Linked DNA regions of Coraliomargarita algicola. The protein of the gene in region 1 interacts with the protein of each later gene in a pairwise test. Links are inferred from orthologs where the notes say so. Each region holds a gene or a part of one and is shown in the gene's direction. Other genes may lie near its edges.

What was found.
Region 2: the proteins of SH580_RS06910 (region 1) and secA interact in binary tests that used the Escherichia coli proteins (3 or more experiments, as listed by UniProt). The link is inferred for Coraliomargarita algicola from one-to-one orthologs.

What each region holds. Positions count from the first base shown.
Region 1 is NZ_CP138858.1:1,800,342-1,807,648, reverse strand. The notes cover bases 1,678-4,532. They hold SH580_RS06910 (alkaline phosphatase), read left to right. Parts: upstream 1,678-2,318; coding sequence 2,319-3,746; downstream 3,747-4,532. Other genes in these bases: SH580_RS06905 (PfkB family carbohydrate kinase), read right to left, coding at 3,772-4,532; SH580_RS06915 (hypothetical protein), read left to right, coding at 1,964-2,188; ppk1 (polyphosphate kinase 1), read right to left, coding at 1,678-1,773. In the rest of the region: more of ppk1, read right to left, coding at 1-1,677; more of SH580_RS06905, read right to left, coding at 4,533-4,671; SH580_RS06900 (sodium:calcium symporter), read right to left, coding at 4,668-5,657; SH580_RS06895 (SO_0444 family Cu/Zn efflux transporter), read right to left, coding at 5,738-6,913; SH580_RS06890 (nitronate monooxygenase), read right to left, coding at 7,029-7,307.
Region 2 is NZ_CP138858.1:3,103,333-3,111,375, forward strand. What follows is about bases 1,830-5,420. They hold secA (preprotein translocase subunit SecA), read left to right. Parts: upstream 1,830-2,196; coding sequence 2,197-5,220; downstream 5,221-5,420. Other genes in these bases: SH580_RS12615 (hypothetical protein), read left to right, coding at 1,830-2,081; SH580_RS12625 (hypothetical protein), read left to right, coding at 5,270-5,420. In the rest of the region: more of SH580_RS12615, read left to right, coding at 1-1,829; more of SH580_RS12625, read left to right, coding at 5,421-5,773; SH580_RS12630 (hypothetical protein), read right to left, coding at 6,282-7,391; SH580_RS12635 (DUF4112 domain-containing protein), read left to right, coding at 7,580-7,972; SH580_RS12640 (RodZ domain-containing protein), read left to right, coding at 8,039-8,043. UniProt on the Escherichia coli protein: Required for protein export, interacts with the SecYEG preprotein conducting channel.

The sequences.
Region 1 (7,307 bases):
TACGCGGATGTTGTCGCTGACGCCTTTGATGTTCGGCACCAGGTTGCAAATGCCACGTACGATGAGGTCGATTTTTACGCCGGCTTGTGAGGCACGGTAAAGATTGTCGATGGTCTCTTGGTCTACGAGGCTATTGGTCTGCACAATGATGCGTGCGGGCTTGCCTGCCTTGGCGTTACGCGTTTCGGCGCGAATGTGTTTCTGCATGTTACTATGCAGGGTGAAAGGTGCGACGAGAAGCTTCTTGAAACTCGGAGTGAGAGAGAAGCCGGTGAGGGTGTTAAAGAGGCCGGCGACCTCACTGGTGATGTCTTCCTTACATGTAAAAAAGCTGAGATCGGTGTAGAGGCGGGCGGTTTTGGGATTGTAGTTACCGGTGCCGAGGTGGACGTAACGACGTAGAATGGTATCTTCGCGGCGAACGACCATGCAGGTCTTACAGTGGGTTTTGAGGCCGACGAGGCCGTAGACCACGTGGACGCCGACATCTTCGAGCTGGCGTGCCCATTGGATGTTATTGGCTTCATCGAAGCGTGCTTTGATTTCGACCAGCACGGTGACTTGCTTGCCGCGGCGGGAAGCATCGATGAGAGCTTTAATAATTGGAGAGTCACCCGATGTGCGATAGAGAGTCTGCTTGATGGCAAACACATGGGGATCGCGTGCGGCTTGATTGAGAAAATCAATAAAGGGCTGAAAGCTCTCGTAAGGATGGTGCAGAAGTATGTCCTTGGTTGCGATTTGCTCGAAGATGCGTTCCGGATTCTCGAGTTCCTTGGGTACGTAGGGCGTGTGGTGGGGGAATTTTAGGTCAGGACGATCGATTAGGTCGTAGGCGCTCATTAGGCGGAAGAAATTGAGTGGGCCTTCGATGGTGTATACGTTTTCCGGCTGTAGCTTGATCGCTTCGAGGAACTCTTGCATGAGTGCCGGATCGGCCCCTTTAGCGATCTCCAAACGCACGGCAGCTCCCTTGTGCATGTTCATTAATTCTTCTTCGATCTTGCGCAGGAGGTTTTCGACTTCTTCTTCGTCGATATAGAGATCGCTGTTGCGAGTGATGCGGAAGGGCACGGAGGAGGTCACACGATAGCCAGGGAACAGGCGCTTAATGAAGCGCTGCACGATATCGCTGAGAAATACATAAACTTCGGGCTTACCACGGCGAGTGACGCCGACTTTGATAATTCGGGGCAGCACCCGAGGGATGGGAATGATCGCCATCATGCGCTCGATGATACGTGTTTCTGGGTCGTCGATGGAGGCGAGAATGTAGAGCGCCTTATTGGTCAGCTGCGGGAATGGGTGAGCGGGGTCGATCGCCAGTGGTGTGAGCACGGGGAAGATCTGTTCCTCGAAGTAGGTCTCCACCCATTTCTTCTCGTTGCGGGTTAATTCGTCGATACTGGAGAATAAAATGTCGGATTTCTTTAGACCTGGGACGATTTGCTGCTCCCAGCAATCGTACTGATCCGCGACCAGACGCTTACAAATACTATGGATACGGCGAATTTGCTCTTTAGGGCCGAGACCGTCGGGACCGCGTTCGATTGCGCCGGATTTGACTTGCTGGAGTAGGCCTGCGACCCGGATTTCGAAGAATTCGTCGAGGTTCGAGCTGACGAAGGCCAGGAACTTCATTCTTTCCAGCAGTGGATATTCAGTCGACTCAGCTTGTTCCAGCACACGCCGATTGAAGGCCAACCAACTCAGTTCGCGGTTAAAATAAGGAAAACGGGGATGTGTGTGTGTCGTATTAGCTGTGCTCATCATCTATAGATTTTGGGACCATGTGTGGGTTCAGGCCTTTAAGCAAGCCAGAGCCCGTCTCCATGCTGACTTTTAACATAGAATCCTGCCCAATATTTTAGGCGAGACCCTAATTGAATTGAAGAATAAACCTCAAGAGTGTTGCAATCATTGAAAAAATGGCTGAGCGTAAGACTGCAACTCATTATATATTATGAAACTATCACACATTATTACACTTCTCATCGCTGCACTCTTCTTTTCTGGCTGCGCGTCGAACGATAACGCATCCATGACTGAAGAAGCTGCGCCTGCTACAGGTTCTTCGACCATGGGCAATGACGGTGCGACGCAAAAGACCGCATATGAGGGCTCGACGGGGTCGGGGCTACTGATGGAGCGTTACAAGTCTGGCAATATTGAAGGCTACCGTGACTAGTCTTCAGCAGCACGCTGATCTTTCAACGTCGTTCCTGTTCCGGGGACGGCGTTTTTTATATTTTGGTGAATAAGCCTATAATTTTAATTTCCGGCTTTCGCAGCGACGTTTTACTGATAGCTCTTGTGGCATGGAAAATTTAACTCCAGCCTCTCGTCGCCAATTTTTAAAACTGTCCGGACTTGCTGGTGCGGCTTCATTTTTATCGAGCTCTGCTGCGGTCGCTTCAGCGTCGACTGCGGGGCGAGGTGCGGAGCACTCGTCAGGACAGGCAAAAAACGTCATTTTTCTAGTGGTGGATGGCTTGTCTAATGGCACTGTGGGCCTGGCTCACCATTGGAAATTGCGACACCAGCAGACGCCATTAAATTGGATGCAGCTGTTTGAACGCGAAGATCTGCAGCGTGCGTATCAGGATACTGCTTCGGCGAGTTCGCCAGTTACGGACTCTTCGGCGGCCGCCAGCTCCTGGGGCTGTGGTCAGCGCATTGACAACGGCGCGGTCAATGTAGACGCAGCCGGGGAATCGCTGAAGCCTATCTTTAGCTACGCGAAGGAGGCGGGTAAGGCGACTGGACTGGTGACGACTTGTCGTGTCACGCATGCCACGCCGGCAGGTTTTGCGGCCAATGTGCCTGAACGTAACATGGAAGATGAGATCGCTCAGCAATATTTAGAGCGCGAGGTCGATGTTATTCTCGGTGGCGGGGCACGTCATTTCACCCAGAAGCGTGAAGATGGCAGTGTGATTCAATATATCCCACGCTTTGTGGATAAGGGCTACACGTATGTGAGAAACCGCACAGAGCTGACCGAGGCCGCTGCGGGGCAGGGGCCTTTGATCGGTTTATTTGCAAAGAGTCACATACCTTATGCAATTGATCGTGAAAATCAGCAGCCACGCGAGGACACGCCTAGCTTGGTCGATATGTTTCGCGTCGCGTTAGCCCGGCTGGATCGGGCTAAAGATGGTTTTGTGCTACAAGTCGAAGGAGGGCGTGTGGATCATGCCGGGCACGCCAATGATGCAGGAGCCATATTACATGAGTTTTTGGAGTTTGATGCCTGCATTCCTCTTGCATTGGAGTATATTGATGCGCACCCAGACACGATGTTGGTGATTACGACAGATCATGGCACCGCAGGTTGTCAGCTGAACGGCGCGGGGGCTGGTTATAAAGATAGTGGCCCCGCACTGGACCGAATCAATCAACTGAAATACAGCTTCGAATGGCTGCATTCACGTCTGATGGAGGCAAAGAAGTTTGATCCTAAGTATGTCAAAATGGCCTTCGGCATCGATGCGACTCCCGAGCAGGCGGCCATCGTTCAACGTGCGATTAAAGCAAAAGCGAAATATTTAAGTGGCGCCTTTATCGAAGCCTTTGGTGCGCAGCTTCAAGCGATGACTGCAGTCGGTTGGACTTCGGGGAATCACACTTCGGAGTGTGTGGAGCTGTTTGCCTTCGGTCCCGGTTCGGAGACTGTGCCTGCATTTGTTCGAAATTATGAGCTGTTTGGAATCCTAACAAAGTCACTGGGCATTCAGACCTCGTAGCTTCTGAGTCGGTGCGGGGTGAAATTCACAGCCCGCAAAGTGCGTCCACTTGCTGTCGCTTCGGCAGTGCGTCGCGTGCACCTGTTTTTAGGCAGGTCAAAGCTGCGGTGGCGCAGGCGCGTCTGAGATTTTCGCGTAGCGGCATGCCTTGTGCGAGTCCTAGTGCGAAGGCGCCGTGAAAGGCATCGCCTGCTCCGGTGGTGTCGACGGCTTCGATGTCGAAGGCCGGCATGTGGTGCTGGCCCTCCTCATCTTGCCAATAAACACCCTCAGCGCCCCAAGTCACTGCGGTGAACGGTGCCGCACCGTCCAGTGAGGCCAGTGCCGAGCGTGGCGCGTCTTCTCCACTAAACTGACGGGCAAATTTCTCTGAAGTGATCAAGTAGTCGACCTTGTTATAGAGCAGTTGAGTGCCGTCGTTAATCGAGCCGGCATCCAACACACTGGGTATGCCCAGACTCCGTGCCTCGTCTACCAGCTTTAATGAGAGGAGTGGTTGGTGACCATCGACCAATAAGACACGGGCGGGGCTGCTGTGCAGGCTTATGCTGTCATCGGGGGCGAGTGCACTGGGTGCACGATAATCTATAATCGAGCGTTGGCCGTCTGGCTTAATGGTGACAGCAGCCACTGGGGTGGGGGCGGCGGCGCGATGGATGCCGCTGCTTTGGACGCCTGCTTCGATCAGCTCTCGCAGGTGGGCTTCACCAAAAGCGTCGCTGCCTAAATAGCCGGCAAAAGCGGCATTGCCTCCCAGGCGTGCGATCGCCACGGCCGCGTTGGAGGCGGGGCCGCCACCGCAGCTATGCATCGACAAAGCACGCACTTTTTCGTCCGTTCCGGGGTGGTGGGGCGCTGTGAAGTTAATGTCGACACAGGCGTAGCCCACGCAAAGCACATCAATGATGGGGGAGTTTGTTGTCATAGCGAAAACTGTATAAAGAGCGCATACGCATAGACGGCGAGTAGTCCGGCCGCCACTAATTTGGGTAATTCCTTGAGTAGTTGTAGGCAGAGCAGGTGCACCAGTGCGAGCGCGGATAGGAATAGCAGGCCGTCTAGTAAAAAAGTCGGCAATGCCAGAGGTTTGAAGATCGCGCACAGAGCGAGGCAAAGCGGCATGCAGATATGAGCGTCGCTCAGTTGCGAGTGGTAGACCGCGTCCGCACGTTGTTGGCGCGCGTAGTGCCAGGCTAGCATTGCATTGGGCAATAGCATGAGTGCTCCCGTGAGCAGGCCTAGCTGCAGGATGCTGAAGAAGCCTGTTTCTTGTGCCATGAGCGTCGTGACGATACCATCGACGGCGAGTAGGCTGATAAAGCCACCGACTAAAATGAGTAGGCCATCGAGCAAGCTCAGAGGGATACTTACAGTGCTTGCAGCAGGTGTTCGTTTGAGCGCTTGAAAGATTTGTAGGCATTGCCACAGGGCAAATAGACCTAGTAGAGCGAAGCCTTCGTTACGATCGATCTCGCCATCTTGCCCCAGCTGCCAGGTGGCCAGGCTTAAGAGTATGAACGTGACACAATTCAGTATGAACGGGCCGCGGATTGCGGGGGATGCTGGCGACGATTTTTTGCTTTGTGAGTCCGGAATGAGTTTAAGCCCCCAGATGAGCGCGGGTAAGGCCAGCATGAGGCTGAGACTCGTGAGATTATTTGTCCATAGGTTGAGGGGGATGGCTTCGGTGGGGCCGTCGATTCGGAGCAGCAGCCAGACTAAGCATAGGTTTCCCCATCCCGTGGCATAGGGCAGTAAACCGGCACTCAGGACGGCACTACTGCGGCCGCGTTGCGCCATCGCATGCAGACGCCACAGAATGAGCCCTGAGCTAAGAGTATAGAGCGCAAGCAAAGTCCAAGGAGTCCAGTCTCCCGCGAATTCAGCGATCTTTGTGTGTAAATATTCCAATCCGCCAAGCTGTGTCGTGGATACGTGAATCGCAAATAATTATTCATTTCCAGGGGCTTCATCAATGAAGCCCCTAGGTCTTAGCCTGCACAGCAAGACTTTGTGGTCTGCTGGCGGCTTTTCCAATACGAGAAAACCAGCAAGCCGATCAGCAATATACCGGTGGCATGTTGCCAGAGGCTGGGGTGCATGCTGCCGTGCGCGTGCATGGCGCTGGCATCGGCATCTTGCTTGAGGGCAGAGTTTAATAACCAGCCAGCCAGCCAAGAGATCAGCAAGAGGCAGAGTAGGTAGATCGCGGTGGCGCGCCGGCCGAGCATCTTCCATACGGTGACGATGGTGGCGGTATTCGTTGCAGGGCCTGCAATCAGAAATACCAAGGCTGCGCCGGGCGAAAGCCCCGCTGCCATGAGTGCATAGGCCATCGGGATGGAGGCGGTCGCACATACGTAGAGTGGTAGGCTGATCGCTGTCGCGAGTAAAAAGGCCAGCGGGCCAGTGCTAAAGGAGCCACTCAGTAGGTCGGTCGGCAGCAGGGTGGTGATCAAGCCAGCCAGCACTAGACCGATGATCAAGGATGTGGCTAAGTCGGAGGGCAAGGTGACGAAGCCGTAGCGGAGTGCATCTATCGGCTTGCGCTTGGGAGCGGGGCGACTGCAGCAACATGTGTCTGGCTTGGCAGTGGTGTCAGTTTGGTCTTCGGGGGCGGTCCTGATTAAGGGGCCGGTGGGCAGTCCCATGGTCGGGGTGTGCGTGGGGGGCGCCAGTGAGAGGGCGGCAAAATTTGCACTGTTCGGCACCACCACAGGCTTTATTGAGGCGGCGGGGGTGCTGGGCGTATCTTTACAAAAGAGCTCAATGATGTAGCCCGTTACGATTCCTGTTACAAAGGCGACAGCGATGCGCACCATGGTGAAGAGTCCACCGAGCAGGGCGTAAGTTGCCAGAATGCTGTCGATGCCCGTCTGCGGGGTGGAGCTGAGGAAAGAGGCGGTGGCCCCGCGAGTGGCTCCACTTTTGCGCAAGGAAGCGGCGACTGGAATGACTGCGCAGGAGCACAGGGGCATCGGCACACCTAACACACTGGCTTTGATGACGCCGCCCAGTCCAGGTTTTCCCAGCCAATGTTGCACGAAGTCCTTGCGTATCAAGATATGCAGCAGTCCCGCAAAGGCGAAGCCGAACAATAGATAGGGGGCCATTTCGGCCACCATGTCCCAAGTATTCCGGGCGAAACTTGTGATAAAGTTATTCATCCTTGAGTCAGAGATCAGAGATCAGGCAACAGAAGCTAGTCAGCGCTCATCTGTATTCTTGATTGGATTCACGTTTGAGTTTCCTTGCTCGTCGTCCGCGTCAGATCCAGACAGACTATATCTGGCTGAGCAGTTCTTTGATCACATCCTGTGAAGAGTAACTCATAGTGTCCCAATTCACAAAACGGCTGAGCTTGGTGACATCATCACCACTGGTCACCATGGCTGGCTCCTCGCCGCCGTCTTTATATTTTTGTGGCATGCCGATGGCTGCCATCAAGCCATTGCACAGGCATTTGCGACCGACCGTATCTTCTTCTTTGCCGCCCTTTTTGATGTAGTCTTTGACCGGTTCGGAGGGGCAGCGATAGCCGATGGTGGCATCGGCTTTTTT
Region 2 (8,043 bases), 1.3 Mb from region 1 along the record:
AGGCGGCTTTGACACCCTTGCGTTTGTCATTGGATGATTCGCCCTCGCAGTGTTATTCGACGGGGTCGCGTCATTACTACGTCAGTTTTGCGGATGGCGATGCTTACTTTGCTTCGGGTCAAGTGCGTACGCCGGGCGGTGCTCGACTCTACGATGCGGTCTTTTCGCCTACGAAGTATGAACTGACTTTTGCGACACTCGATGCATCGATGGCACAGGCTGTGAGTGCTCGGATCGGGAGTTTACCGCAGATTCAGGTGGAGTATCGCCAGGATTATGAGCGGCCGAAACGAAGTTCGATGAGTTCTGCTTGGTCCTCGGCCGATGGTCGGGGCTATCTGCAGCTATGGGCGACTGCGGCACCAGACATGCCGATTGTTTGGTCGGGGACGCTTTGGAATTGGGGCGTGGAGCTGGCGAAGCGAATAAATTTCAAAATCGATCAGGAGGTCAGGCTTAATTATGCTAATTCATTGCTGACGCGTGTGCTGCCGCAGCATGTGGATCTCTCTTCTGCAGAGACGGATGAGGCAATTGAGGCTACCGTGCTTGCGATTTTAAATCGTTATGTGGCTGATGCGAGCGCGATGTCGCAGCCTGTTGTTCAGATCGCGGTGGAGGTGGCGGGCGAGCGGGGTGTGGCTGTGGCGCGGTCTCAAATCGAGTCCATCTTATCAGACGCTGCTTTGCCGGCGTCGGATACCAGTGCATTGCTGGCGGAAAAGGAATCGCTGCAGCAGGCGATTTGGGCGATTGCGCCGAAGTTGAAAGATTATGGAGTGCGTTATGGCCAATCAACTTCGCACATTCCAGAAGCGCAGGTGTTGATTGAGCAACGAGCGCTCCTGCTCGCTCAACTCAAAGCGATTGAGGTGAGCGTGGAAGATCAAGAGCGCTTTTCATTTCGCCAGTCTTTGCAAGGTGCGCTACTGAAGCTTGAGTTGGCTGAGGATGTGGATGCATTGAAAACCTGGGTCTTGGAGGAGCGCTATGGGGCTCGTTGGGCACTGCGGCGCCTGCATGCGCACTATCCGGCTGCCTATGCGGAAGTGTTGGAAAGCAGCCTCCAGCGGGGGGATCATCAAGAGCCGGGGGAGGTGTTGAATCGAATCTATATAGCCGATCGAGCGCGGGGTGTGCGGCTCGCTCAGCAGTGGATTGATACGACGGATGAGGATGCACTTTTCGTGGATTGCTTTCAAATATTGCAGCGTGCGGATGCGATGCCTGATGAGTCCGCTCAGGTGGCGCGCCTCATACGTTTGATACGCGCGGATTATACCAACAATTACTTGCGTGCACGTGCGCTCAATTTGCTGGTGCCGCAAAAAGAGCCGATGCGTTATACGGATCTTTCGGTTGATGCGGCCTTGCTCTATGTGATCGACCCCAAGGCAAACGGCTTTCCTGATCCAGGCTATAATTATACGAATGCGTCGATCAACTTGATCGAACGAGATGCCGCTCGCTATTATCCTCTTGTAATGCGGCATGTGGATTTAGTGAAGATGCCCCATCAAAAGGAGCATTTTCTTGTTCAGCTTGCGAGCTACGCCGAAGAGCTGCGCCCGGAAGACCGTCAGGCCTGTTTTGATTGGGTGCGTAAAGAACTGCGCTTTACGCAGAGTAATGTGAATAGTTTGTTGTGGATCGTTTGGCGTAATGACTGGCGGATCTTGACGCCTGAGTTGCGTGCCATGGCGACCGAGAGCGTCGGCGAGGAGGAATCGGAGGATGCCGTCTATGGCAACACAGAGACGCGGGCGATATCGGGGCGCTTCCATTTGGCGCGGCAGATCTTGGCTCTCTGGTCGGAGCCCGATCCGATGACTTGTGCGAAGCTTTATATCGCATTTGCTTATCAGCACGGTTTCCAAATAAGCACGAATGGTGAGGGACGCTCCGCTGCGCCGTTGCGAGCGACTTTTTTGCCCGCTTTGGCACGATTGGATGCCGCCGAGCGCGCTGAGTTGGTCGATTATTCGTCCTGGTGTCAGCAACAGGCCGCGTTGAGTTCAGTTAAGAAAGAGCGCATAACTCAGCTGCATGCGAATTTCGTTCATATGATCTTGGAAAGATAAGACTCTTGCCAGCCATCGTGATTTTTACCATTTTGGCCACTTTTTCGCATTTCGAGTGTCCTCTATGAGCTCGAACTTCGCGTAATTCTTATTTCAAACGCAGCTAACAGGTCTCATGATCTCATCTATTCTAAAGAAATTCTCTGGTCGTCACTACGGTAAATACCTCAAGAAGTGTCAGCCCATCATCGAGCGTATCAACGCTTACGAAGTGGAGTATCAATCGCTCACCGATGAGCAACTTCGTGCGAAGACGGCCGAATTCATGAAGCGCAACCAAGAGGGGGGCGAGAGCCTCGACGATCTGTTGCCCGAGGCCTTTGCAGCGGTGAAGAGCGCGGCGCGTCGCATGTGTGGCCAAAGCTACGATGTCTGTGGACACCAACTGCCCTGGGAGATGGTGCACTACGACGTGCAGTTTATCGGTGGTATCGCACTCCACGAAAAGCGTATCGCGGAAATGGCGACGGGTGAAGGTAAGACTCTGGTTTCGACCTGCCCGCTGTATTTAAATGCGTTGAGCGGACGTAATTGTCAGTTGATCACCGTCAATGACTACCTGGCTCGCCGTGACTCCGAGTGGATGGGGCACCTGTTCCGTTTCCTAGGGCTGACAGTCGGCTGTATCCAAAATAGCATGGACCCGCAGACGCGTCGTGAGATGTATAATTGCAACATCACCTACGGCACTGCTTCCGAGTTCGGCTTCGACTACTTGCGCGATAATGGGATGACCAGTCGCAAGGAAGACCAAGTGCAGCGCGATCACTACTTCTGTATTATTGACGAAGTGGACTCTATTTTGGTCGATGAGGCGCGCACGCCCTTGATTATTTCCGGTCCGATGCAGGATGACAACCCTTTGCCCTTTCACGAGGTCAAGCCCAGCATTCAGAACCTCTTTTCGCAGCAGCAGTCCTTTTGTAACAGGCTGGTCGCCGAGGCCAAGACTGTGTTGGAAGACGATAGCGCCAGTCAAGATGCCAAGCAAGAGGCGGTGTCCAAGCTCTATCAGGTCAAGCTGGGCATGCCGAAGAACAAGCAGTTTCACCGTCTCAACGAGGTGCCCGCGATTCGCCGTGCCGTTGACAAGTTCGACCTGGAGATGAACAGCGACTTCAACAAAGAGCAACGCTATGCACTCAAGGAGGCGCTCTACTACGTGATCGACGAGAAGCAGCAACAGGCCGACCTCACCGAAAAGGGGCGCACCTTGATGAGCCCCGACGATCCGGACGCCTTCATGCTGCCCGACTTGCCGACCCAGTTTATCGAAATCGATAAGCAAGAGGCCCTTTCTCCCGAGGAGAAGCAGCATGCCAAGCAGCAAGCCGAAACCATTTTTCAGACGACCAGCGAGCGCATCCACTGCATCAGTCAGTTGCTGCGTGCCTACAGTCTCTACGAGCGTGACAAGGAATATGTGGTGCAAGAGGGCAAGGTCAACATCGTCGACCAAAACACCGGTCGTGTCATGCCCGGTCGCCGCTGGTCCGATGGCCTTCACCAAGCAGTGGAAGCCAAAGAGAATTGCACCATCGAGAAGGAGACCAAGACTTACGCCACGGTTACGATTCAGAATTACTTCCGCATGTATGACAAGCTGGCTGGCATGACGGGCACCGCGGAAACAGAAGCCTCCGAGTTTCACGAAATTTACGGCCTCTCGGTGATGGTGATTCCCACCAACAAGCCGAACATTCGCAAAGACCTCAACGACGTCGTCTTCAAGACACGTCGTGAAAAGTTTAATGCGGTCATCGACCAGATTAAGGACGCGAACAAGACCGGGCAGCCTGTGCTGGTTGGCACCGCGTCGGTGGAAGCCTCTGAACTGCTCTCCCGCATGCTCAAGCGCAGCAAGATCGTGCACAGCGTGTTGAACGCCAAATTTCACGCCCAAGAAGCTGAAATCGTCGCCAATGCTGGTCAAAAGGGGGCCGTTACCATCGCCACCAATATGGCGGGTCGTGGCACGGATATCAAACTCGGGCCAGGCGTGGACGAGCTCGGTGGCCTCTTCGTGATCGGCACCGAGCGTCACGAATCCCGCCGGATCGACCGCCAGTTGCGTGGTCGTTGTGCCCGTCAAGGCGACCCCGGTATGTCGAAGTTTTTCGTTTCATTGGAAGACGACCTGATGCGTCTCTTTGCCAATGCAGGCCCGATTTCCCGCATTCTGGAAAAGTCCATGACCGAGGGCGAAGAGCTGGAACACCCCGCTCTGAACTGGTCGATCGAAAACGCTCAAAAGAAGGTCGAGCAACAAAACTTCTCGATTCGTAAGCGTTTGCTCCAGTTCGATGACGTGTTGAACACGCAGCGTGAAGTGATCTACGGTCTGCGCAACGATACCATCCATTCCGACACGCCGCGCGAGATCATCTTCGAAATGATCGATGAGGAGCTCGAAGAGCGCCTCAACACACTCGATGCCGAGAAGTCGGATACCGAGGCGATGGATCGTTTCCTAGGCTGGCTCAATGCCTACTTCCCGATCGCGCTGAAGGCCGAGGAAATCGAAACGCTGAGTGCAGAAGCGCAGCACGAGCTGATCCTTGGCAAGATCAACGAAGCTTATGATCAACGCGAAGAGTTTGAAGACAAAGAAGCCCTCATTGGGCTCGAGCGCTACTTAATCATTCGCTCGCTCAACCGTCGCTGGCAAGATCACTTGACGGAGATGGAAGAGCTGCGCCGCAGTGTGAACTTGCGCAGTTACGGTCAAAAAGATCCTCTCAACGAATACAAGAGCGAGGCCTACGGCTTCTTCCAGGAGTTGATGAGTAACGTCCGCACAGAGATTTGTAATTCCGTCTTCCGCAGCGCCACCAGCGCCGAAGCCTTTAACAACATGCTCGCTCGCATGTCGAAGGTGGCACAAGTCGCCGGCCCCGGCACCGGTAGTGAGCAAAGTGCGGGTGCACTCGCGGGTGCTGCCGCGGCACAGGAGCCACAAGCCGCGGCGCCGCAGAGGCCCGTTGAACTGCCCAAGGTCGAGCCCATCCGTCGCGAATTGCCCAAGATCGGTCGCAATGACACGGTGACCATCCGCAAAGGTAGCGAAGAAAAGACTTTGAAGTTTAAAAAGGCCGAAGCGATGATCCACACTGATGGTTGGGAGCTGGTGCAGAAGTAAGAGTGCTGATTCTTAAGAGCTCAGTAAGACTTGAGGGGCTGAATAAATTATGAAGAAGATCCTGAATGTTTGTATGTTGCTCCTGCCGCTGTGGGGGACTGCGGAACCTCTGCTTATTTCGGCTAAGGTCTTGGATCGCGCGCAGAATGGAGCCGCGATTCGAGGTCTTTATGTATATCCTTCGGTAGTTCTGGAGCCTGGTGAAAAGGCTTCGCTGCACATTGGGCCCGAGTTACAGTTTCCCGTGGGCGAGCACAAGGTCGATCTCGGGGAGGGTGTTTCCAAGATGGAAACGATCTATGACACCGTGCCCGTAGGTTTTAGTTTTACTTTGAGTTACACGCTGAAAGACGGCGTGATCAGCTATACTGGTAAAGGTAGCTCGAAGATGTCGTTAGGCATCGACGGGCAGACCTCGGAGACTGCTTCACGTGAGATTATTTTTTACGGTAAGACAGAACTCGGTGGCCTCGTTGAAGCTCAGTTAACCGGCCCGGATGGTAACCTAGAGGACTTTGCATTTCATTTCGGGCCCGCGCCCGAGGTGGACTAGAGTCTCTCCAGCCTCGGTTCTTTGAACCGGGGGGGCTTATTGTGGCATTTTTTGGCAGAATCATTAGAGGCAGAATCATTTTTCTTGTGGCTGCTGGACGTGGCCGAGCTGACTGTGCGCTGTTGTAGTGTGTCCGTTCGCGGACGCCGGTGATTCGAATGGGGGCGCGGCTGAGCTCAAGCGGCGCGGGAGGAGCTTTTCGTGGCCTCGGTTCTTTGAACCGGGGATGGGCTTATTGTGGCATTTTTGGGCAGAATCATTAGAGGCAGAATGATTTTTCCCTGTGGCTGCTGGACGTGGTCGAGTAGACTGTGCGCTGTTGTAGTGTGTCCGTTCGCGGACGCGGGTGATTTGAATGGGGGCGCGGCTGAGCTCAAGCGACGCGGGGGAGATCTTTTAGTGGCCTCGGTTCTTTGAACCGGGGGATTGTTGTTGGACGTTTGGCTTTCGCGGTTCCGCTGTGTCCCAAAATAGAGTTTTGTGGATACGAGATGTTTTTTATCTGCGGCTAAGTTGTCGGCGTAAACGGGATCAGTGTCGTGAGTCGCTCGACTTGCATTTCATACTGTGTAGCATCGTCGGGGACGAACCATTGCTTGCCTTGGCGGTTGACAATGCGTCCGTGTGAGAATTTTCCCCAGTTGGCGATCGTGATTTTGCCGGAGGTGTCGCCGCGGATCACGAGCACGGCATGATAGTTCATGAGTCGGCCAGTCATCGGGTCTTTGGGACGCACGGTTAGAATGCCAGCGCGATAGTTACGGGTTAAGTTGAGGAAATCGTGACGATTTAAAGGGGGTTGTTTGTATTCGAAATGAATGCGTGTCTTGTCGTTACTGGCCTTGCGTCCTAACTCGTCGATTGCGACCACTTGTTCCACTAGGTTTGTTCCATCGGCGCGGCTGCGCGAGTTTCCCTGTATTCTATTAATGATTTGGTCGATCTGCTTGAACTTTAGCTGCTTGTAAGTATACGGATCCGAGTGCTTTACCGACTCATGAATTAAACCGAATTTAGAATACCAGATGTATAAGTTGAGCAACGCGGTGGGGCCGCATCCGCCCTCTGGCTCGGGGTAATCGGATTGATTCTCCGATATGAAGTAACGGCGCACGTCGTGTCGGATTACGCGTTCGCTACCTTGCATGCCTACCCGGTAGAAATTGTAGCTTTGTTTTCGATTGTCCCATTTTTTCTCAGCCACATAGAAAGGGTAATCTCCCTGAGCTTGTAAGAAGCGTGTGTTTTGGTAGCGCGTAGCTGATAACTTCGGGGCTGAGGGCTTGCTTGTGATTCTGGGTGTCCTGTCTGTGGTGATGTATTGATTTACGGGCTCTGGGCGCTGCTTGAGGGCCGATGTGATGGGGCGAGGGAGGGGCGTTTTGGCTGCGACCTCTCTTGGCGCTGCGGAGGCTGGGAAAGTCGAACTGCTTAGGCGCTCGGGGGGGTGGCGCTCGGGGGTGTGGCTGTCTGTCGTTTTTTTCTGCGGGGTCGATAGTTGAAACCAAAAGGTCAATGCAATCACTAGGGTGCAGAGGAAGAGCGCTGTGAGTTCGGCCGCGTGGTTTTGGCTGCGCTTGCAGCTAGGGCATTTGCTTGTGTCTTCGGGGAGGATCACATTGCAATGTTGGCAGTTTCTTGTGCGTGGAGATTTCAACGGCGAGTTCGTTACTGGGAGTTTGTATGGCTTACATGGAGTTGGAGGTGCGCCGATTTGTCAATTTCTGGTGGTACCCTCGGCGGGTTCGCCGTAATTTTTTGGCTTACATATTGTAAGTTTGTTTAAAGTGAGTCACCTTCGGACCTGTGAACTCAAACGAAGGCATCCCTGATCTTGATCCTTACGAAGACGAATACTCTGCTCGATTGCGGAGAATTGAGAAACTCGCGTATCTCTTTGACGCACGTTTCGAGGTGCCGGGCACTAAGATTCGCTTTGGCTGGGATGGCTTGATTGGCTTACTGCCGGGCATTGGTGATACCCTGACATTGCTGCCGCAACTTTATCTGTTGTATGAGGCGCTGCGCTTGAAGTTGGGCATGGGCACGCTATTTAGAATGTTACTGAATATTCTGATCGACTGGCTCGTGGGCACGATCCCCGTCCTGGGGGATCTTTTCGATGTCGCTTTTAAAAGTAATTTACGCAATGCGAAACTTGTCGCCGAAGCCATTCGAAAGCAACGATCAGATGTATGAATTGCAATGATATGAGACCGTGAGGTATTTGCTTGCCTCATGTCTTTTTTTATTGTTGTTAGATCTATGAA